3 regions of the Neorhizobium sp. USDA 3394 genome follow, and region 2 is predicted to be linked to each of the others. Evidence: riboswitches for the same ligand, from Rfam matches in the RefSeq annotation. Region 2 holds a riboswitch; each other region holds the start of a gene.

The links. Region 2 has a riboswitch for cobalamin ahead of ACZ9EJ_RS14455 (aromatic ring-hydroxylating oxygenase subunit alpha). Riboswitches for the same ligand answer to the same signal wherever they lie in the genome.
Region 1: it holds a riboswitch for cobalamin, as region 2 does, so the genes downstream of both, ACZ9EJ_RS22625 ((2Fe-2S) ferredoxin domain-containing protein) here and ACZ9EJ_RS14455 (aromatic ring-hydroxylating oxygenase subunit alpha) in region 2, are expected to answer to the same signal.
Region 3: it holds a riboswitch for cobalamin, as region 2 does, so the genes downstream of both, ACZ9EJ_RS19370 (DUF1636 family protein) here and ACZ9EJ_RS14455 (aromatic ring-hydroxylating oxygenase subunit alpha) in region 2, are expected to answer to the same signal.

What each region holds. Positions count from the first base shown of each region.
Region 1 covers NZ_JBWCDU010000002.1:232,080-239,207, forward strand. The annotation lists gene ACZ9EJ_RS22615 (ABC transporter permease) at 1-521, opposite strand, end outside; gene ACZ9EJ_RS22620 (ABC transporter substrate-binding protein) at 531-2,027, opposite strand; gene ACZ9EJ_RS22625 ((2Fe-2S) ferredoxin domain-containing protein) at 2,024-2,833, opposite strand; cobalamin riboswitch at 2,931-3,125, opposite strand; gene aztD (zinc metallochaperone AztD) at 3,316-4,554, opposite strand; gene ACZ9EJ_RS22635 (substrate-binding domain-containing protein) at 4,890-5,870, shown strand; gene ACZ9EJ_RS22640 (ABC transporter substrate-binding protein) at 5,952-7,128, opposite strand, start outside.
Region 2 covers NZ_JBWCDU010000001.1:2,919,891-2,927,018, forward strand. The annotation lists gene ACZ9EJ_RS14435 (acyl-CoA dehydrogenase) at 1-1,108, opposite strand, end outside; gene ACZ9EJ_RS14440 (transporter) at 1,494-2,489, shown strand; gene ACZ9EJ_RS14445 (BA14K family protein) at 2,557-3,009, opposite strand; gene ACZ9EJ_RS14450 (BA14K family protein) at 3,203-3,625, opposite strand; gene ACZ9EJ_RS14455 (aromatic ring-hydroxylating oxygenase subunit alpha) at 3,724-4,968, opposite strand; cobalamin riboswitch at 5,070-5,302, opposite strand; gene ACZ9EJ_RS14460 (DUF6656 family protein) at 5,468-6,082, shown strand; gene ACZ9EJ_RS14465 (L-threonylcarbamoyladenylate synthase) at 6,116-7,093, shown strand; gene ACZ9EJ_RS14470 (FAD-binding oxidoreductase) at 7,122-7,128, shown strand, end outside.
Region 3 covers NZ_JBWCDU010000001.1:3,919,824-3,926,951, forward strand. The annotation lists gene cobN (cobaltochelatase subunit CobN) at 1-3,436, opposite strand, end outside; gene cobW (cobalamin biosynthesis protein CobW) at 3,453-4,490, opposite strand; gene ACZ9EJ_RS19370 (DUF1636 family protein) at 4,487-4,897, opposite strand; cobalamin riboswitch at 5,003-5,211, opposite strand; cobalamin riboswitch at 5,271-5,484, shown strand; gene ACZ9EJ_RS19375 (CbtB domain-containing protein) at 5,522-5,698, shown strand; gene ACZ9EJ_RS19380 (CbtA family protein) at 5,712-6,476, shown strand; gene cobO (cob(I)yrinic acid a,c-diamide adenosyltransferase) at 6,473-7,087, shown strand; gene ACZ9EJ_RS19390 (cobyric acid synthase) at 7,091-7,128, shown strand, end outside.

The DNA.
Region 1 (7,128 bases), on a different contig from region 2:
ACGATCGCGGTCCAATCATTGGCAAAGGGTCTGACCCAGCGCAGCCGCACACCGAGGACCCAGAGAAGGACAAGGCCCAGCCAGAAGGCAGGCACCGCCTGAACGAAGATCGACAGAGCCCGGCTCATCCGATCGGCAATGCCCCCGGGATGGGCGGCTGAGAAGAATCCGAGCGGAATTGCCAGCACGATCGCCAGAGCCAGGCCGGCGAGACCGAGCGACAGCGAGACCGGCAACCGCTCGGCGAACTCGGCAAGCACGGGCTCTCCGGTCCGGAAGGAGCGGCCCCAATCTCCGGTGAGGAAATCCGCCAGCCAGTGCAGATACCTGACCGGCAGCGGCTGATCGAGCCCCCACTCCGCCCTCAACGCGGCGACGGTTTCCTCCGTCGCCGGCAGGCTCCAGGCGCGAATGGCGATCGTGACCGGATCGGCCGGCATCAGGGTGATGACCGAGAAGGAGGCGAGCGAAACCGCCAGCAACCCCGCTATCGATTGTATGCCGAACCGGGCCAGCCGCATCACCTGGCCCTACTCCGCCTCGCCGATATCGGCGCGCAGGACGTGGTAGTCGGATCCCCACGGCTCGTAGTTCTTGAGCCGCTTCGACAGGCCGACATACCAGACGGGCGATACCAGGAAGGAGGCGGGCGCATCGGCGAAGATTTTCTGCTGGGCATCCAGCGCGATCGCCACCCGCTTTGCCGGATCGCCCTCGGTCGCAAACCGGTCGAGGATCGCATCGAAGTCTGGCGAGGCATATTTCGCGTAGTTCAGGGAAGCGCCGCTTCTCAGCATCGAGTTCAGGAAAAAGGCGGCATCGCCGCTCGGGGCAGTGTGCTGCGCCCAGAGTGCGATGTCGAAGTCGCCGGCCGAAGCGACCTGTTGGATGTTCTCCACCACCTGCGTATCGATGGCGATGCCGATCTTTGCGAGTTCCGCCTTGACCACCGGCAGCATGGTGACGAGATCCGGGCGCTGCGGATAGGTGATGACCAGCAGGCGCAGCGGCGTGCCGCCCTTTTCGCGCATGCCGCCGCTGCCTTTTGCCCAGCCGGCTTCGTCGAGCAGCGCTCCAGCCTTGGCGAGATCGCTCGGGCGGGCCTCCCTGCCGGCAAAGGGGAAATAGGCGGCGTAGGCACCTGTGGCCGGTTCGCCGCCGTTGATCGCGGCCGCAAGCTCCTTGCGGTCGAAGGCCAGATCGATCGCCCGGCGCACCTTCACGTCAGCCATCAGCGGCCGGGCAGTATTGAAGAAGGCGAGATACTGGTACCCGACCGGGAACGACTTGATCGTCAGGTCCGGACTGGTCTTGAGCCGGCTCACGACCTCCGACGGCAAGCCGAAGGCCATGTCGAGTTCTCCTGCTTCCAGCGCCAGCGTCAGGGTCTGGGCATCACCGAACCTGCGGAAATTGACCGGCGAACGCTTTTCGGCGCCGGCGAAATGCATGTTGGCCGCAAGCGTGATCGAGGCATCCGCCTTGAAGTCGGAGACACGGTAAGGACCGCTGAAGACGGCATTGCCGGTCCCGGTGGGCTTGTAGGCAACCAGCGGCCATTCGGCAAAGAGTGCCTGAATGAACGGCACCGGTTTTTCGGTCGTCACCTTCAGCGTCAGGTCGTCGCCCGCCTCGAAGGTCAGCTTGCCGCCGGTCGCGAGCGCCGCCTTGTTGTTGGCGAACGTCGTATCGAAACCGGCTGCCAGTGCCCTGGCGGTGACGGGCGTGCCATCGGAGAACAGGCGGCCGGGCTTCAGGGTGACGGTCCAGGTCAGGTCTGCGATGCGCTCTGCCTTCTCGGCCAGTTCCGGCACGAGCTTGCCGTTGCGATCGACGGTGAAGAGGTTCTCGCCGACGCCATGGCTGACCAGAGCCCAGCCGTTCGAGCCCTTGGCCGGGTCCGTGCCGCTGGTGATGTAGGTGGCACCGACGCGAAGCGGCTCGCCTGCGAAGACAGTGCCCGCGGTGACAAAGGTGGCGGCGGTGAGCCAGGCGGCGGCCAGGCGCGATACGGTCTGCGACCTCAATTCTCTCTCCTCTTGTTCTGTTCGGATGGGGTGCGAAGCCGCTGCTTGCGGCCCGTCGGGTGATAGGCGAAGTCCTCGACGATACGGCCGCCCAGCAGGTGCTCGCCGATGATCCGGTCGATCGCATTTTCGTTGACGCCGCCGTAATAGGTGCCTTCGGGAAATACCTGCAGCACGGGCGCCAGGCTGCAGGGACCGAGACATGTGGACTTTGCCGTCATCGTGCCATCGCCGGCAGCGCGCAATTTCTGCCGCTCCTGCTGGTTGCGAAGATGTCCCCAGATCACATCGGCTCCGGCCGCGTTGCAGGGACCGCCCTGGCAGACCAGCACGCGGCGTTTCTGGGCCGGCACGAGGGAACCTTCGATGACAGGCGGGTTTTCGGTCTCTGGAGCATCCAGCGCCTCGGCCGTCTCAAGCAGTTCGCCGAGAAGATGCGCCATCAGCGTGCTGGAGGCGATATCCTTGGCGACGGACAAGGCGGGCCAGGGGCGGCTGTCGGCGGCCTTCCAGCGCGTCAGCGATTTCGTCAGCCAGATATGGAAGCTTGGCTCCATGGGCAGGACAAGCGGCACGATCACGACGGTTTCGACATCCTCGTCGAGCAGATCGGACAGCGCTTCGCGCAGGGAAGGGGTTCCCTGCTCGGTAAAGGCGAAGCGCACGGTTCGGGCTCCGGTCGCGCCGGCCGCAAGCTCCGCGAGCCGCCGCATTTCCCGATGCGGCGATGCCGCAAAGGCGGATTTCGCGATCAGGAGGACGGCGCGACCGGATAAATTCTGGGAAGGTAATCCCTGTGTTTTCACTGCCTTCGTCTCACTCATTGAGGAGGCAGCAAAAATGAAGGTTACGGCAGGCGCGATGGCCCGACGGAACCGTCATCCCTGTGGCACACCCCGACCACGGAACTTCTATCGTCAGGCAGGTCTCCTGGCTTGCGGGTCAAAGCCTTCATCGCCCGTCTTCCCGGCATTGGCTGCCAGTGACATGTTGGACGAACGGCTCACCGCTCACAGTTGCGGGACAGCTCCGGTTTTTACCGGATTCCCTCTTAGCTTCCATCGCGGGATGGAAGAACCTTGACGGCGCCAACCTACACGCCCTTTGCCGACTGTCAACGCCGTGGCTGGTTGTCCCCAGGGCGCACAAAGGATCCGGAAGATTTCGTCCAAGATCAGGCCGGAAGAAAGCGCAGTCGTCAGGCTCCGGACTACTGCATCGTCATTTCTGATGAAATGATCCCGGTCCGGAACTGCGGTGACAATTCCGGAGCCAAAGGTTGTCCGCATCAGTGCGATGCGCCGGAGCCGCCGACGGCAACGATCGTAAAAGGGTTTCCTTCGACGGGAATCGTACGGACCTCCTTCAGGCTCTCCGCATCGACGACGCGAATCAGCGAGTGCCGCGGATCGGTAATGACGATATGACCGTCCGCAACGGCAAGACGCGGCCGCGGATCACGCCAATGGCCGTCCTTGCTGTAGGGCTCGGTGACCCCGGCCTTGCGAACGATCTCGCCCTTGATCACGTCCAGCACATGAAGATCACCGTCCTCCGTCAGGATGTAGGCATTGCGCGGCGTTGCCGGATCCAGCAGGAAGTCGACGCGGCGGGTGGGGAGGTCGATCAGCCGGAAGTGCTTCTCGGCATCCGGATCTATCAGGACGATTTTGTCCTCGCCGTAGTTGCCGAGGAAGAACTGCATCGCCTTGCCACCAAGCAAGGTCCCGGTGCTGCCCTTCGGCAGGTCCGCCGGGTAAGCGAGCATGTCCAGCTTCGGTCCGTCCATGCCCCCGGGCCGTGCGACAAGAACGCCTTCCTTGCAACCGAAGGCGACGAGCCGGGCCGAGGTGGCCTCGCCGTGAAGATCGGTGCATTTGGCGATGTCGCCGACCTGCTTGCCCGCCTCATCGACGACGCGAAGACCGACCCTCGGCGGAAGCTCGTCGGGCTTGGTTTCGACTTCAGTGTTTGGGACGGACACGAGCACGAAACGACCCATCGTCACCGCTACGCCGTGATGCGGCCTCGTCGTATCGACTGTCTTTACCTCGGTCCTGCCCTCAAGAAGAGCCGTTTCATCGATGATCTCCGCTTTGCCACCTCGATCGTAGAAAAGGATCGCGTGGTCGTCATGCGGAACAACGTGGAAGGGACGCCTGCCCTCGAAAGTCACGGGCAACAACCCGACGTCGGAGACCTCCAGATCCCGATGCCCGCCGTGATCGGAGAAATCGATGCCAGTCTTGATGACGTGCACGATGTCATGATCCGACTGGGTGGCGAATACGGTCTGGCCGGAGGCGCTGGCGGTCAGGGCCGCGGGACCCTTGACGTCATAGCGGCCGAGTTCCTTGCCGTTCTCGAAGTTGATGGCACGCACGACGGGGATCGTGTGATCGCCGACAAACAGACGCCATGCTTGCTTCGTCTCATGATCTTCATCGGCAAACGCTCCGCAAGCCGCCAAGATCAGACCTGACGCAACAGCGGCCAGCAGACTGTTTCGAGCGAGGGACAAATTCATGAGCTTCCTTCCTGATTGTTGATCGCGGCGTCGGGAGCGGGCTAGGGCATGTTACAGAGTTACGCTCGCTTGATAAATGTAATAACATTACATACACGAGGGCTGTCAATCTTAAAAATGCGATGAATGGCATTTGCCGTGTTTCGGCCTCGCGATCAGGGCCGTGGAGCGTTTGACGCGCCAGAACAAGATGGGCCTTAAAGCTTGCCTGGCGACAGTCGGCTTTGCCGCGTCTGAGGAGAATCCGCCGTTGCTGACATAAAACTCTTACATATCGGGACGAAATCTGCTCTCGGCAGGCCGTGCGGCCTGGTAAACGGAAGAGGCATTCCCTGATGACGACATTGCAGCAGGTGGCAACAAGAGCCGGATGTTCGCTGGCAACGGCGAGCCGGGCGCTCAGTCGCAACGGCAATGTCAGCGACCGCATGGCCCGCAGGGTCCGCCGCGCGGCGGCAGAGCTCGGTTATCGGCCGATACATTCATCGGCCGGCAGGCCAGGGCAACGGCCGGTGGTCGGCGTGCTGATCCCCAGCATCACCAATCCCGTCTTCGCCTCGTCGCTTTCCAGCATCCAGAACCGCATGCTGGTTGCCGGCCATGGCGTGCTGATCGCCCAGTCGAACTACGACCCTGCACGCGAGGCGGACGCAGTCGCCTCGCTTCTCAACGACCGGCCGACCGGCCTGATCCTGACCGTCTGCGATCCGGCCACGAGCGTTGCCCTCATGCCCTCGCTGCCGCCGACCGTGCTCCTCCACAACATGCCGACCGCGCTGTTTCCCGCCGCCGTCACCGTCGACAACCGGGGCGCTGGCCACGAGCTGACCACGCTGCTGATCGGACTTGGGCATCGCCGCATTCTGTTCGTCTCCGGCGCTTTCGCGACCTCCGACCGCGCCCGGTTCCGCCACGAAGGCTATCGCGACGCCATGGCGGAAAGCGGTATTCCGCCGCTGGAAGCGGTGCAGATCCCCTTCGTCAGCGGATACGACCAGCTCGACCTTAGCGCTGAGCTCTCCATGTTTTCGCCGACGGCGATCATCGCCTCGAACGATCTCCTGGCTTTCGGGGTCATCGGCGCCCTGCGGCGGGAAGGGCTTTCCGTACCACGCGATATCTCCGTGGCCGGTTTCGACGGGATCGCCATCGGACGGCTGATGGACCCGCCGCTGACGACGGTGGAGATGCCGGATGCGAGCATGGGGGCGGCGGCGGCCTCGCTGCTGCTGGACATGGCCGAGAATGCGGCTCCCGCCCGTCATCTCGATGTCGCCTATATGCTGCGGCGAGGCGGCACGGTGCGGGCGATCTGAGACACCCTGCGTCGTAAAGGGAAAACCGCCGCTTCCGGTCGGAAACGGCGGTTCCATGATCCGATCAAGCCGGGACGGATCTTAGCTGCGCGGCAGCAAGCCCTTCACTTCGGAAGCCGCATCCTCCAGTGCTTCCTTCGGGGTGGCCTGCTGTTCGACGATGCGCGACAGGTTCTCGACGATCGCCTGGGTGACCTTGACGCCGTTGGTGCCCGGGAAGGCATACCAGGGAATCATGCGGTCCATCTGGCTGAGGCCGGCGACGAAAAGCGGGTTCTGCTTGTAGAAGTTGCCGAGATAGTCCGGCGACTTGGCGGCGAGCTCGTTGTTCGGAACATAACCGGTGCCCGGGACGACGACGGAGGCGCCATAAGGACCGGCGGCGAACTTGGCGAACTTCCAGGCTGCCTGCTGCTTTTCGGCATTGCGGGCGAGGATGACGACCGCGTTGCCGCCGGTCGGCAGCTTGCCCCTGACCGGATCGATCAGCGGGATCTGCGCGGTGCGCAGGTCGAACTTGTCGCCGACGCTCTTGATCGTGTTGCGCAGGGCGCCGGTCGTCTTGAATTCGATGCCGACCTTGCCGGCAAAGAAGGCCTGTTCACCGGCCTGGGCGGTGAAGACCGGCAGGCCACCCTGCTTGACCATGCGGTCGAGAGTTTCGACAGCCTTCAGGCCTTCCGGTCCGGCGAAAGCGACGGACTTTTCGTCGGCGCTCAACATCTGACCGCCGGCGCCGAACAGAAGTGCCGAGAACATCCAGTCGTCGCCCTGCCAGCGGAAATCGATGCCTTCGACGCCGTTGCCGAGCGCCTTGATCTTGGCGCCGAGCGCGATCACCTCATCCCAGGTCTTCGGTGGAACGTCCGGATTGCCGCCGGCGGCCTTAACGAGGTCGGCATTGTAGTACATGATCGGGTTCGACGTCGCGAAGGCGAGGCCGACCTGCTTGCCCTTGACCTGTGCGAGCTTCAGGATGTTGTCGGAAAAGCCGAGCTTGCCCATATCGCCTTCCTTGGCGATGAACGGAGCGAGATCGACGGGCAGGTCGCGCTCTTGAACCATGCGCAGGCGGTTGAGGCCGATGAAGGTCAGGTCCGGCATTTCCGCCGTGCCGGCCTGGCGCATGATCAGCTGGATGCCCTCTTCATAGGTCGCCGACGGGTTGGCGAACTGGATCTTGATGTCCGGGTTTTCTTCCATGAACTTCTTCGAGATCGTGTCCATCACGTCCTTGAAGAAACCCGGCATCGGATAG
Region 2 (7,128 bases):
AGATGGCGCGCGCCCCTTGCGTCAAGGCCTTCATGGTGATCAGGGTGCGGGCGATGTCCGGGTGGTCGATGATCGGGCTCATGCCGGTCCCCGACCAGCCGGGCGCCTTGCCCTGGGTGCGTTCCCTGGCAAAGGCGACCGCCTTCTGGGTTGCGGCTTCGGCAATCGCCACGCCCTGCATGCCGACCGCCAGGCGGGCATTGTTCATCATCGTGAACATGCAGGCGAGGCCCTTGTTCTCCTCGCCGATCAGCCAGCCGACCGCGCCCTTGTCCTCCTCGTTGCCGGGAGAGAACTTGCCGTCGCCATAGATCATCGTGCAGGTCGGCGAGCCGTGGATGCCGAGCTTGTGTTCGATCGAATGGCAGAAGACGTCGTTGCGCGCCTCCAGCGAACCATCGTCGCCCACCAGGAATTTCGGGACCAGGAAAAGCGAGATGCCGCGGGTGCCGGCAGGCGCATCGGGAAGCCGCGCCAGGACGAGATGGATGATGTTGTCGGCGGCGTCGTGTTCGCCCCAGGTGATGAAGATCTTCTGGCCGAAAATGCGGTAGGTGCCATCGTCGCTGCGCTCGGCACGGGCCTTCAACACGCCGAGATCGGAGCCGGCATGCGGCTCGGTCAGGTTCATGGTGCCGGTCCATTCGCCGGAGACCATTTTGGCGAGGTATTTTTCCTTCAGCGCATCGCTGCCGTGGGCGACCAGCGCCTCGATGGCGCCCATGGTCAGCGTCGGGGCGAGCGCGAAGGCCATGGAGGCGGAATTCCACATTTCGAGCGCGGCGACGTTCAGCATATGCGGCAGGTTCTGGCCGCCATAGGCTTCCGGCGCGGTCAGCCCGTTCCAGCCGCCCTCACGCCAATGACGATAGAGTTCCGGCCAGCCGTCCGGCGTCTTCACCTTGCCGTCGGTCAGGCGGGCACCTTGCGTGTCCCCGATCTCGCCGAGCGGCGCCATTTCGTTGCCGGCAAACCGTCCCGCTTCTTCCAGGATCGCCTCGACCAGATCGGCGCTCAAGTCGCCGAACCTGCCGATCTCCAGGGCGTCCGCAAGACCGGCCACGTGGTTCAGGGTGAAGGCGATCTCCTCGACCGGTGCCTTGTACATGATGCTCCTCCTCCTCGTGGGCGCAACTGCGCCATCCCCAATGTAACCGATTCTGCTCCGTCGGCATTCCTCATATGCTTTTTACGTAAACGTAAACGAACTTGTCAACGTTCGTCGGTAGCCTCCGGCATTCGGCTAACCGGCAAGCACTGCATCCGGCCATGCCAGAGGGTCCGGATCGTTTCGGCCGGCGGCGGCGACAGCTTCGGATTGCTTGCGGTATTCATCTTCTGGCAGCATATGAGTTTCCAGCCGAGTTGAGCCGCTATCTGGCGCTGCAAGATGACAAGCCTAAGCTACTTTTTCTGCTTTGGAGAATCTTGTTGAAACGAGCGTTACAGAAGGGGTCTATGGAGTGATGCCTATGCTTCCGGATTCCTCGCCCATGTCCCTCATGAACCCCGCTGTCCCAGGCCTCGTCTGGGCCTATCGCTTCCATCCGGGATCGGCGCCCTGCACCCGGTTGCCGCTCGATGCGGCGCGCAGCGATCTCGATGTCGGCGATGGCTTCCTGTGGCTGCATCTCAACCTCGCCGACAGCCGCGTCAACGCCTTCCTGGAGAGCTTTCCGGGCCTGACACCGCCGGCTCTCGCCGCACTCACCACCCACGACACGCACGCCGCCGTGACGCTCGACGAACAGCTCGTCTACGGCACGCTTGTCGATTTCCAGCGGGAATTCGACAGCGAGACACGCAATATCGGCTGGCTGCATTTCTTCGTCTCGGACAGGATCATCATCACCACGCGCCTGCAGCCCCTACGCTCGATCGACCGGGTGCGGGCGGCGATAGAAAAGAACGCCTCGCGTTACAACAAGCCGATCGACGTCTTCGAGACACTGGTTGCCGAATTCCAGCGCACGCTGATCACGCTGGTGATGGAGCTCACCGAAGAAATGAACATCATCGAGGACTTCGTCTACGACAACACGCCGCGCGATGAACGTCGCCGCCTCGCGCCGATCAGGCGGACGGTGGTCAGGTTGCACCGGCACCTGAGGACGGTGCTGACGCTGCTGCGGCGCGCGGCGGCGACCGACGACGACGAGATGCCCCCCGGTTTCGACGATGCCGCCTCGCGGTTGATCGGCCGGCTGGAGGCAGCGGACCACGACGTCTACGCCCTGCAGGAGCGGGCGCGACTGCTGCATGAGGAAATCGACTCGAAGCTCTCCTCCGAGACTAACCGTCACCTCTACATCCTGTCGCTGATGACCGCCTTCCTGCTGCCGCCGACCTTGGTGACCGGTTTTTTCGGAATGAACACCTCGTCGCTGCCCTTCGAGGGAGGTTCCGGCGGGACGGCCTATGCCTTCGGCTTGATCGGCGTTTCGGTGCTTGCCGCCTGGTGGCTGTTGAAGCGCACCGGCATTCTCTGACCGCCCGACAAACGAAACCCTCCCGGGGTCGATACCGGACGGGTCGGATAGTGCCTACCGGGCGCTCTTAGAAATAGGGCGAATAGCAGGTCTGGCGCGGGCCGTAGTTCGGCTGGAACGAGTTCGAATAGGCGTCGTAGGAACGGTAGCGATCGGCACACCATTCGTAGTGGCGCGGATTGATATCGTCGCCGCCACCATAGGCCGGAGCGGGCTCGGCATAACGCGGTTGGGCGGCGATGGCGCCGCCGATCAGGGCGCCGGCACCGAATGCCGCCAGTGGGAACCAGTAGCCGTTGTGGCGGCGGTAACCCGGACGGTAGTCGCGATAACCGCGATGCCCGCCATACCAGCCGCCGCCATGGCGACGGTACTGCACCGGGGTCACGTCGGTGCTGGTGCCGGTTTCGATCCCGGCGGCCGGAGCGGACGGCAGCGGCATAGCCTGAGCCGGCATCAGAGCGCCGGCGAGAACGGCAGCGGAAATGCCCGCAACCGCGATCTTCTTCAAAAGAGTCATGTTAAGTCCCCAGATCCCTTGTCCATGTTTCAAGTTTTGACAGCCAATTGTTTCAGTATGCAGTGGATTTCAATTTTGCCGCGACCTTAGGAAGTTCATCCTGAACGCGCAATTAACGTGCGCCGCGACGAAGCAAGACCGGCCGTCGGCAAATGCCGCGACCGGGCTTGGCGGAGAGATGGCCAACGCCTGCTTATCTGTAGGGCGAGATGCAGCGTGCCCTCACGCCGGCGCGTGGTGCGTAGGTATCGTCCCAGGCCCGATAGCTGCGATAACGGCTTTCACACCAGGCGACGTGGCGGCTCGAATAACCGCCGCGGTCGGCCTGTATGGCACCACCGATGATGGCACCGGCGCCGAAGGCGGCGAGCGGGAACCAGAACCCGTTGTGATAACGGTAGCCCGACCGGCGGTCACGATAACCCCGGTGGCCACGATACCAGCCATAACGGTCACGCCGGAAGTCGCGACGGTACTGGACATTGGTGATATCGCCGGCGGCCGAAATGCCGGACGGCGGCGCCGGCATTTGGACAGCCTGCGCCGGGACGACACCGGCAAACATGGTGGCGACGGCAACTGCCGCTGCCGTCAAGCGCAAACGAAGAGCATTCATCCCGGGCGTTTCCTCATTCTGATTTTCAATGAGAAAACAACGCCGGATGTGAGATTCCGTTCCTGGCAGAGCGCCCGGCACGGATCACGACTTGGCGATCAGGCGACGATCGAAAGTTGCGCCTGGTCGCCCTGCAGCCGGTTGACCATGAAGTTCGAATACCATTCGACGAACTGCATGACGCCGCCCTCGTGGAGCGCCGAGTAGGGACCCGGCTCATAGGCGGGCGAGCGAATGCCGAAGGCGTTCTCCTCGACGATCTGGCGGTCCTGGTCGTTGGTCATGTTCCAGACATGGGTCAGTTCTTCGAGATTGTAATCGACGCCCTCGACCGCATCCTTGTGGACCAGCCACTTTGTGGTGACCGCCGTTTCCTCCGGGCCGAGCGGAGTGACGCGGAACGAGATCGCATGGTCGCCGAGAATGTGGTTCCAGGTGCTGGGATAATGGAAGAGCAGCATGGTGCCGATCGAGTTGATCGTCACGTCGTCGGAGAGTTTGCGCTGTACGGCGTTGCGGCCGCTCATCGTATAACTCTCGGCATCCTCGATCAGCGGCATGCGCGCGACGCGGAACTGGCCGGTCTCGTCCATCCGGAACTCGCTCGGCAAACCCGCCTCCTCGCAACGCTGCCAATGGGCGGCGATGACCGGATCGTCCTTGGCGCCCTGGACGCCGGTCGCTGTCGGCGATTCCGGATAGGTACGGCAGAGTTCCGGGTGGTTGGCCGCGCAGTGGTAGCACTCGCGGTTGTTTTCCCAGACGAGCTTCCAGTTGCCCTTCTCGATGATCGTCGACTGGTGGGCGACCTTGGCTTCCGACAGGCGGTGCGGGGCCATATAGGGTTCGATCGCGGCGCGAACGGGGGCGAAATCCGGTGCTTCGTTGGCAAGGCAGATGAAGATATAGCCGGCGACGCTCTCGCAATGGACCTTCTTCATGCTGAACTGGGTCTTGTCGAAATCCTGTCCCATCTGGCGGCCGACCAGAAGCGAGCCGTCCAGCTCGTAGGTCCACTGATGGTAGGGACAGACGAGCCTGACCGCCGAGCCATGCTCCTTGGTGCAGACGCGGCTGCCGCGGTGGCGGCAGGTATTGTGCAGCGCCCGGATCTGATTGTCGCGGCCGCGCACGACGACGATGGGATAATCGCCGATCTGCAGGGTGAAATAGGCTCCGGCCTTCGGCAGCTCGCAATCATGTCCGACGAACAGCCAGTCGCGATACCAGATCATTTCCAGATCGAGCTTGTAATAGGCGGGATCGGTGTAGAAGGGCTGTTCGAGGCTGAAGCCTTCGCGGCGGTTCTTGAGCTGCCGCAGGGCCTGATTGCGAATTTCCATATTACCTTCCTTGTCAATGTGGACAGCGGAAGGACATGGAAATGCCGGTCGGCCTCAAGGCCTACCCAACACCCTGTCCCGAACGCCCGCCGCGTCCGGTCGTCATTTTTGATCCCGAGGCTGGTTTCCGGGCTCAGGAGCTTGTCCCTTGGGGGGACCGGCTCGGCGCCTTCCCGGGCGGCCGTTACGGCTCTTTCCCAGTGGCTCATGCCGTGCCTTGTTGCTCCACCACCGTTGCGGGGGCAGCGCCGGATTAGGGTTTCTAAAGACCCCTGCCGGCTTCCCAATTCTCCGCCTTCCCTAGTCAGGCGACACCTCAAGATCGAGGCGGATATAATCATCGAGCGAGCGTGTCGCATAGGCGACATTGCGACATCGGCAACCGCGTTGGCGACAGCGGCGAAACGGCCCAGAATGCAACACTCCAGCCCCGCGAAAGCGAAACCAGTCATTAAGGGATAAGCCATAAAATCCCGGCTCGAATGGGAGCGATGCCACCGTGCAGGCCAAGGGAAAGATTCGTTATTATAAAGCTCCTCCGCCAACGCCTCCGGCGCCGGTGGTGATGAAGACTGCCGCCCATTCCGAATTCCTCCGGACGGGGCGCATCGCCCGCTACAATCCGGTCTGGCTGCCGGAAGAGCGCCGTTATCTCACCCATGAAGAGGTCGCAGAGCGCACCGGCAAAAGGCTCGAGGCAGCCGGGGAAACGAGCCACAACCGGATCAACTCCTTCCATCGCTCGATCCAGTTTCCAAAGATCATCTTTCACCACACGCTCGATGAGCGGCCGCATCTCGGCTATTGCCATGTCACCGCGGCAAGAACGTTTCTTCCACGCGGCATCCCCGTGAGCTGGTCGTTCTATATCGCCAACTTCTTCTCCAAGATCGGCGAGGAGGAAACGTTTTTCGAGCATATCAGCCCGGCCTATTCCCGCATGTACTTTGCCGTTGCGGTCGAACGCGAGGCCGATCAGCCGCTGAAGATCAACCGCACGATCCGCAAGAACGGCCTTCTGTTCCAGACCAACGATCCGATGGAAGCGGTCAAGAACGTCCTGATGCTTGGCACTTCCAACGAAATGCTCCGCGAGATCATCAAAAAGCTTTGAAGACGCCCGGGTCCGCGTTATTGACGGGCGGATATGACGGCTCAAATCATCGACATCACCCGGGATCACGACGGCGCGCTTGCCCAAGCCTGCACCGTCCTTGCGGACGGTCTTCCCGTGGCGATCCCGACCGAGACGGTCTACGGACTTGCGGCGGATGCCACCAATCCCACCGCCATCACCCGCATCTACGAGACCAAGGGCCGGCCGCGCTTCAACCCGCTGATCTGCCACATGTCGGATCTCGACATGGCCGAGCGTTATGCCGACTTCGATCCCATCTCGCGAAAGCTTGCTAGAGCCTTCTGGCCGGGGCCCCTCACCCTGATCCTTCCCCTGAAGCCCGAAAGCGGCATTCATCCGCTGGCGACGGCCGGGCTCGATACGGTCGGCATCCGGCTTCCCAAGGGCTTCGCTTCGGAACTCATCCGTGCCTTCGGCAAGCCGCTCGCGGCCCCCAGCGCCAATACGTCCGGCAAGGTGAGCCCGACCAGCGCGCGCCACGTGGCCGACGACCTGGGCGACAAGCTGGCATTGATCATCGACGGCGGCGCGGCTCCTGTCGGTGTCGAATCGACCATCGTTCGCGTCGAGAACGGCGTGATCCGGCTGCTGAGACCGGGCGGGGTAGCCGCCGAAGAGATCGAGACGGCAACCGGCCTTGCGGTGATCCGACCGGAGGGACCGGCGGCGATCATCGAGGCTCCCGGCATGCTTGCCTCTCATTATGCGCCGGGTGCCGCGGTGAGGCTCAATGCCGACCATGTCGAGACCGGCGAGGCGTTGATCCGGCTCGGTTCCGCTCCGGTGAAGGGAATGGAGCTCGCCGCAGCGGTTTTTGACCTGAGCCCGTCCGGCGACCTTGCGCAGGCGGCGGCAAACCTGTTCGATTACCTGAAACGCGCCGACGCCACCGGCGCCGCCAGCATCGCCGTCACGCCCATTCCCGACCATGGGCTCGGCGAGGCCATCAACGACCGGCTGGCGAGGGCGGCCGCCCCGCGGGAATAAGCCGGGGGCAAAAGACGAGGAGACGCTGATGGACA
Region 3 (7,128 bases), 1.0 Mb from region 2:
GGCGAAGCGCCGAGCGGAACCGCTCGGCCATGAAACGGGCGCCTTCGGGGTTCTGTTCCAGCAGGAAGTCGAGGACCTTGTCGTCGCCGAGATAGGCGTCGTAGGTCGCCTCGATCAGCGACTGGGGAATGGCATGGGTGGTCTCGGCAAAGCCGATCAGCCGATCGACCGTCTCCACCAGTTCGGCGGCGCCGCGCGGGCCGTGGCGCATCTGGCCGGCGATGAAACGCGGATTGACGGCGCGGGCGCGCACCACGCGGGTCACCGCTTCGGAGATCGAGCGGGCGCGGGGCTTTTGCGGATCGGTCGTGTCGAGCGCGATGATATCCGCCTTGCCGCCGAGTGCCGCGACGGCCGCAGCAAAGCCTCCGATGAAGGCGACATCGGCCGAGCCGTCCAGCAGGTCGCGGCCGGGATCGTCGCCGGTATGGACGAGAAGATCGGCGGTTCCGATGCGGTTTGCGAACTGGCCGGGCACATGGCTGGCGTCGCCTTCCGCGCCGCCAAAGGCATGGCTGGTGGCATCGAGATAGAGGCGGCCGAGCTCCTCGCGTTCCACCCAGGTGCCATCCGCAAGCTTTTCCTCGATGCCGGACCCGTAGGTGCCGGGCGCGGAGCCGAAGATGCGGGGCGGTACGTGTCCGAGGTTGACGGCCTCTTCTGCAAGAGGGTTGTCGCCCGGCGCTTCCTCGCGGGCGGCGATGGCGCGCATCGCGGCATCGAGCAGGGCGATGAGAGCCGGAAACATGTCGCGGAACAGGCCGGAAATCCTCAAGCTCACGTCGACACGCGGACGGCCGAGCGTTGCCGGCGGCAGGACTTCGATACCGGTGATCCGGCCCGTCGCCATATCCTGAACAGGTCTTGCGCCCATCAGCGCCAGGACCTGGGCGACTTCCTCGCCGCCGCTGCGCAGGGATGCGCTGCCCCAAAGATCGAAAACGAGGCTTTTTGGCCAGTCGCCGTGGTCCTGCAGATAACGCCGCAGGATTTCGTCGGCCGCGCGCTTGCCGAGTTCGAAAGCAGTCGGCGTCGGTAGGGTACGGGGGTCGCTGGCGAAGAGGTTGCGGCCGGTCGGCATCACGTCGCGGCGGCCGCGCGCAGGCGCCCCGGACGGACCCGGATGGATGTGTCTTCCGTCCAGCGCGTCGAGCAAAGCCTGGCGTTCGGTTTCGGCGCTTTGAACGCGAAGCAAGTCGTCGTCGCCGGGCGCGACCTGCCCGAAGATGTGCTGACCGTCCTTGATCGAAAAGTCCTTGAGATCACAGAGAAAGGCGTCGATGCGGCTGAGAGCGGTATCCGGATCGTCATCGTTCGAAACGCCGGCCTCTCCGGCCAGGCCGGTATCGCGGGCGGTCTCGACGATCAGCTTGGCCAGCCGGTCGCGGCGACGGCGATCGAGCCCGTCGGCCTGCGCATATTCGTCGACCAGCAGTTCCAGCTTTTTCTGTTCGTCGGAAAGGCCGGCACCGGCCAGAACTGGCGGCAAATGGCCGATGGTGACGGCGGCAATCCGCCTTTTGGCGACCGCCGCCTCGCCCGGATTGGAGACGATGAACGGATAGATGACCGGCAGGCCGCCGGTGACGATCTCGGGGAAGCAGTCCTTCGACAAAGCCACGGTCTTTCCCGGCAGCCATTCGAGCGTGCCGTGCGCACCGACATGGACGATCGCATGCGCGTCCAGCGTTTCGCGCATCCATTGGCCGAAGGCGATCAGGGCGTGGCGCGGGGGCAGGTCGGGGCTGTGGTAGTCGGCTCGGCGGTCGGCATTGCGGCCGCGATCGGGCGCGAGTGCGACAGTGACATTGCCGAAGCTTGCGGCGCGAAAACGGAAAGCGCCGTCTTCCAGGTCTTCATCGGTTTCAGGGGCGCCCCAAGCCGCCTCCGCCGTAGGCACGGAGCTGTAGGCTGCGAGCACATGGGTAGCGGATTTTGCACTCAGATCATCGAGAAGGTCACGCGGGGTCTCTGGAATATCCGAAACATTGTAGCCGGCTACTGATAGCTCGTTCAGCATCCCGAGTACGCTCTGCGGCACGTCCAGGCCGACGGCATAACCGGTGCGTCCCGGCGCGCTCGGGTAATCCGGCATCAGGATGACGATCTTGCGCTCGGCACGAGGTGCCGCCTTCAGCCGCAGGAAAGCGGCGATCCGATCGGCGACCTGTTCAACGCGGTCCGGTTCCGGCTGGTTGACGAGGTTGGCGGAATTGTCCCCCGCCTTGAAGGAGATCGCGCCGGCCAGGATGCGCCCGTCGAGCTCCGGCAGGACGACGTGCATGGCGAGGTCGGCGGGGTTGAGGCCGCGCCGGTTTTCCGCCCAGCCTTCGCGCCGTGTGGTGGCGATGACGATCTGGAATACCGGCACGCCGGTGCGGTCGAAGATCGTTTCGCCGTTCTCGTCCGTGCCGCTGGCAAAGGCGGTGGTGGAAAGGATTGCCGCGGCTCTCAGGTCCGAGATCGCCTGTCCGACGAAGGCGACAGCGTCGGCATCCTTCAGGCCGGAGACAAAGATGGGTACCGGCGCGAAACCACGGTTAGCTAGCGCTTCGAACAGTGCGTCGATCGGTGCGGCATCATTGGCCAGCAGCATGGAGCGGTAGAACAGGATCGGCAGGCGCGGTGCATCCGATGCGAGGCTGGCCAGCAGGTCATCGGCCGCGACGATGCCCTTTCCCGGCTTGTAGTATCCGGCCTTCGGCATCGGTGCTGCCGGAGGCAGAGGTTCCGTTCTACCTTCGGCCAGGGTCGTCAGCAATTTTGCGAGGAGCCGCATATTGTCCGGCCCCCCTTCGCGGAAGCAGGCCAGGATGCCGGCGAGCTGGTTTTCCGAAACCGTCGAGGCCCCGGCGAGACGTTCGTCGCGGATGCTGCATTCGCCCGGAAGCAGGGCCAGCATGATCTTCCTGGAGCGCGCCAATCGGGAAAGCTCCTCTACGCCGTAGGACCAGCGGTCATAGCCGCCGAGGATGCGTACGAGGATGACTTTGGCATGCGCCGCCGTCTTCTCGATCCACAGGTCCACCGACATGGGGTGGCGGAGATCGGAGAGGTTGGTGAGGCGGAGAGTTGGAGGAATGGGGGGACTAAGCTTGTCCGAGTTGTGGTCGGAGGGGCCACCCCCCTCTGGCCTGCCGGCCATCTCCCCCTCAGGGGGGGAGATCGAATCGTGGCTAGGCCTCGCGTCACTCCGGCGTTGGCTTTTGAGGAAGGCGGGTGCATCTTGCCAATCTCCCCCCTTGAGGGGGAGATGGCCGGCAGGCCAGAGGGGGGTATCGCTCCCGCCGCTTGCAGGCTTATTCCACACGGCCGCAATGCCGTTCAGGTCGCTGCCGGAAAAGGACAGCACCACCACGTCGGCCGGTGACTGGTTGAGGTCGACCGGTTCGATCAGGTCGTCGAGAGACGACGATGTGGTGGCGAGTATGTGCATCCTTCCCTCGGGCCTCTTATGCGGCCAGCATCCTTTCGATCGCTGCGCGGTCGATACCTTTTTCGCCGATCACGACAAGGCGGCTTACCCGCGCTTCGCCGGGTGCCCAGGCGCGGTCGAAATAATGGTTCACGCGCGATCCTACCGCCTGAACCTGCAGGCGCATCGGCTTGTTCGCGACTTCCACGAAGCCTTTTATGCGCAGCACGTTTTCGGCTTCGGCCGTCGCGGAGATGCGGGTGGCCAGGCTTTCAGCATCGGTCACTGCGGCCAGATCGACGACGAAACTGTCGAAATCGTCGTGATCGTGGTCGAGTTCGTCATCATGGTGGGTCTTGCGGTTTTCGATATCGTCCTCAACAGCAAGGCCGAGACCGATCAGCACGGCCGGGTCGATGGCGCCATTGGCGGCCGAGACGATTTTCACGGCACGCGGTAGATGTGCTGCGACGCGGTCCCTGGCGGTCGCGAGGCCGGCGGCATCGAGAAGGTCGCTCTTGGTGAGCACGATCATGTCGGCGCAGGCCACCTGGTCCTCGAACACTTCCTCGACCGGATCGTCGTGGTCGATCGAGCCGTCCGCCTGACGCTGGGCTTCCAGCGCTTCGTGGTCGTCGGCAACGCGGCCTTCGGCGAGCGCCAGCCCATCCACGACGGCAATCACCGCGTCGACCGTCACCCGTGCCTTGACGTCCGGCCACTGGAAGGCCTGGACGAGCGGCTTCGGCAAGGCGAGGCCGGAGGTTTCGACGAGGATATGGTCGACGCGCGGCTCCATGGCCAGGATACGGTCGATTGCCGGCACGAAATCGTCGGCGACCGTGCAGCAGATGCAGCCGTTGGCAAGTTCGATGATGTTGTCTTCCGGGCAGCTTTCGATGCCGCAGCCTTTCAGCACGTCGCCATCGATGCCGACATCGCCAAATTCGTTGACGATGATCGCCAAGCGCTTGCCCTTGAGGTTCTCGATCAGGTTTCGGATCAGCGTGGTCTTGCCGGCTCCCAGAAACCCGGTGACGACGGTGCAGGGAACGCGGTCGAACGAAACGCTCATGATGGCATGTCCTCGTGATGATGAAAGGGTGGAATACGGGCCGTCATGCCCTTGCCGCGCAGGCAGGTGGGACGGCCGCGAAGGGGAAGGAAACCGCGCTCGTCCTCGGCCAGCATCATCGCGCCGGTAACGATGTCCTCGACATTGTCGAGCGACAGATGCCCGAAGACATAGGACCAGCCGCTCTTGTGGTTGAAGGCGGCGCTCGGGCTCTTTTCGCAATTGGCAAGGCAGGTGACGGGCTTGACGGCGAGCGGCTTGCCGGCGGCCGCTTCACGCAGTGCCGCGATCAGCGCGATACCCGGCCGGATTTCGCCGTCGGAGGCGTCACGGCAATTCGTGCAGACGAAAATCGTCACATCTGCCGGGCTGGCGATAGCCGGATCATCTGGTCGGTGGTCACTCATCGGTCAGCCGCGTTCCCGCCGGGGTCGAAAAATCGGGGCGCGGAGCAGAAGGCCAAAACCGTCTGCGGTGATCGAGAAACTTCGCCCGGAGCACCCCGCCCGGTGAAGCAAAATTATCGGACGGCAGGTCTCCTGGCTCGCGGGTCGCCGCCATTTGCCTGCCTTCCCGGATTTCTCCAGTGGCCTCTCGGCAAACGGCTCGCCGCCTACAGTTGCGGGGGCAGCCGCGGCATTGATCCTTAGGAAAGGATCGCACCGCATTCTCTCTTAGCCCTCCCCGTTGCCGGAAAGGGACCATCTCCCTTCACCTAAGCCCGGTCGCACACCCATGTCAATGCGTCGCAAAGGCGATTGCCGTGACGCCGAATTCGTCTATAGTGGCCCAGCCTATGGTGCCCGGAAGGGTTTTAGAGGGAATGCGGTGCGACGAATTCTGTCGTCCAACCCGCGGCTGCCCCCGCAACTGTAAGCGGAAAGTCTTTGCCCAAAACGGCCGTTCGGCCGTCAAGCCACTGGAGAAATCCGGGAAGGCGGGTAAAGGCGTCCGATCCGCGAGCCAGGAGACCTGCCAGAGGCGGCAAAGAACGTGAACGGCCCTCGGGTGGAGGGCGAAAGGACGAGACCATGGTTACGAATTCTGCTGCAACCGCAGTCGGCATTTCCGCTTCGAAGATCATTCCCCTCAGCATGACGGCCCTGCTCGGCCTGTTCATCGTCGGTTTTGTCGGCTTCTCGCATCTGGAAGTCGTCCACAATGCCGCGCATGACACGCGCCACTCGCTCGCCTTCCCCTGCCACTGAGGAGTTCTCCCAAATGTCGCTGTTTCGTAACATCGTCTTCACGGCGGTGATCGCCGGGCTTTTGTCCGGATTGCTGCTCACCGTGATGCAGAGCTTCTCCACCGTGCCGCTGATCCTGCAGGCGGAAGTGTATGAAAATGCCGCGCCCGAGACAGGCCACAGCCATGACGCGGCACCTGCCGCTGCCGGCACCGCGGCACCTGCTGCCGAGCATCACCACAGCGAAGAAGCCTGGGCTCCTGCCGATGGCTTCGAACGTTTCATCTATACTGCTGCCGCCGACATGCTGTCGGCTATCGGCTTCGCCCTTGTCCTCGTTGCCGCTTCGGAAGCCTTTGGGGGCTTCAAGGGCTGGCGCGGCGGCCTGATGTTCGGCATTGCCGGCTTCCTCGCCGTCATCCTCGCGCCCGGCCTCGGCCTGCCGCCGGAACTGCCCGGCATGCCGGCTGCCGAGCTCGGACCGCGCCAGATCTGGTGGCTCTCGACGGCTGTCTGCACGGCAATCGGCCTCGGCCTTCTCGTCTATACCCGCTCGGCCGTGTTCGCGGCACTTGCTATCGTGCTGCTGATCGCTCCGCATCTCGTCGGCGCGCCGCTCCCGCCAAGCCATGAAACGGCGGTCCCGATGGATCTTCATGCCCGCTTCGTCAACGCCGTCTATGCCACCAACCTGGTGTTCTGGGCCGTGCTCGGCGCGCTTACCGGTGTGGTCCGCGAAAGATTCCGGGCCGGCGAGGAAGCTTCTGCCGGATCTCCGGCGAAGCTCGCTTCCCGGTGAAGGAGATCGACGAGGCGTCCGTCGAGCGCCATCGCGCCAAGATGGCGAACCGCAAGGCGGTTCAGGATGCGGAAGTGGCCGAGAAGACCCAGGAAAAGGGTCTTCTCATCGTCCATACCGGCTCGGGCAAGGGCAAATCCACCGCCGCCTTCGGCCTGGCGCTGCGCATGCTCGGCAACAACCGCCGCGTCGGCGTCGTGCAGTTCATCAAGGGCGCCTGGTCGACCGGGGAGCAGCCGGCGCTTGCCGTCTTCGGTGACCGCGTCGTCTGGCACACGATGGGCGAAGGTTTCACCTGGGAAACCCAGGACCTGAAGCGTGACGTTGCTGCGGCGGAGAAGGCCTGGGAAAAGGCGCTCGAGCTGATGGCGGACGAGACGATCGGACTGGTCATCCTCGACGAACTCAACATCGCGCTTCGTTATGACTATCTCGATCTCGACAAGATCGTCGCGACGCTCCAGGCGCGGCGGCCGGACCTGCATGTGGTCGTTACCGGCCGAAACGCCAAGCAGGCGCTGATCGAGGCCGCCGACATGGTCACCGAGATGACGCTGGTCAAACATCACTTCAAGGCGGGCGTGAAGGCCCAGGCCGGCATCGAGTTTTAAGCGATGGCCGGGATCAAGCCAGCTCGGGCGCTGATGTTTCA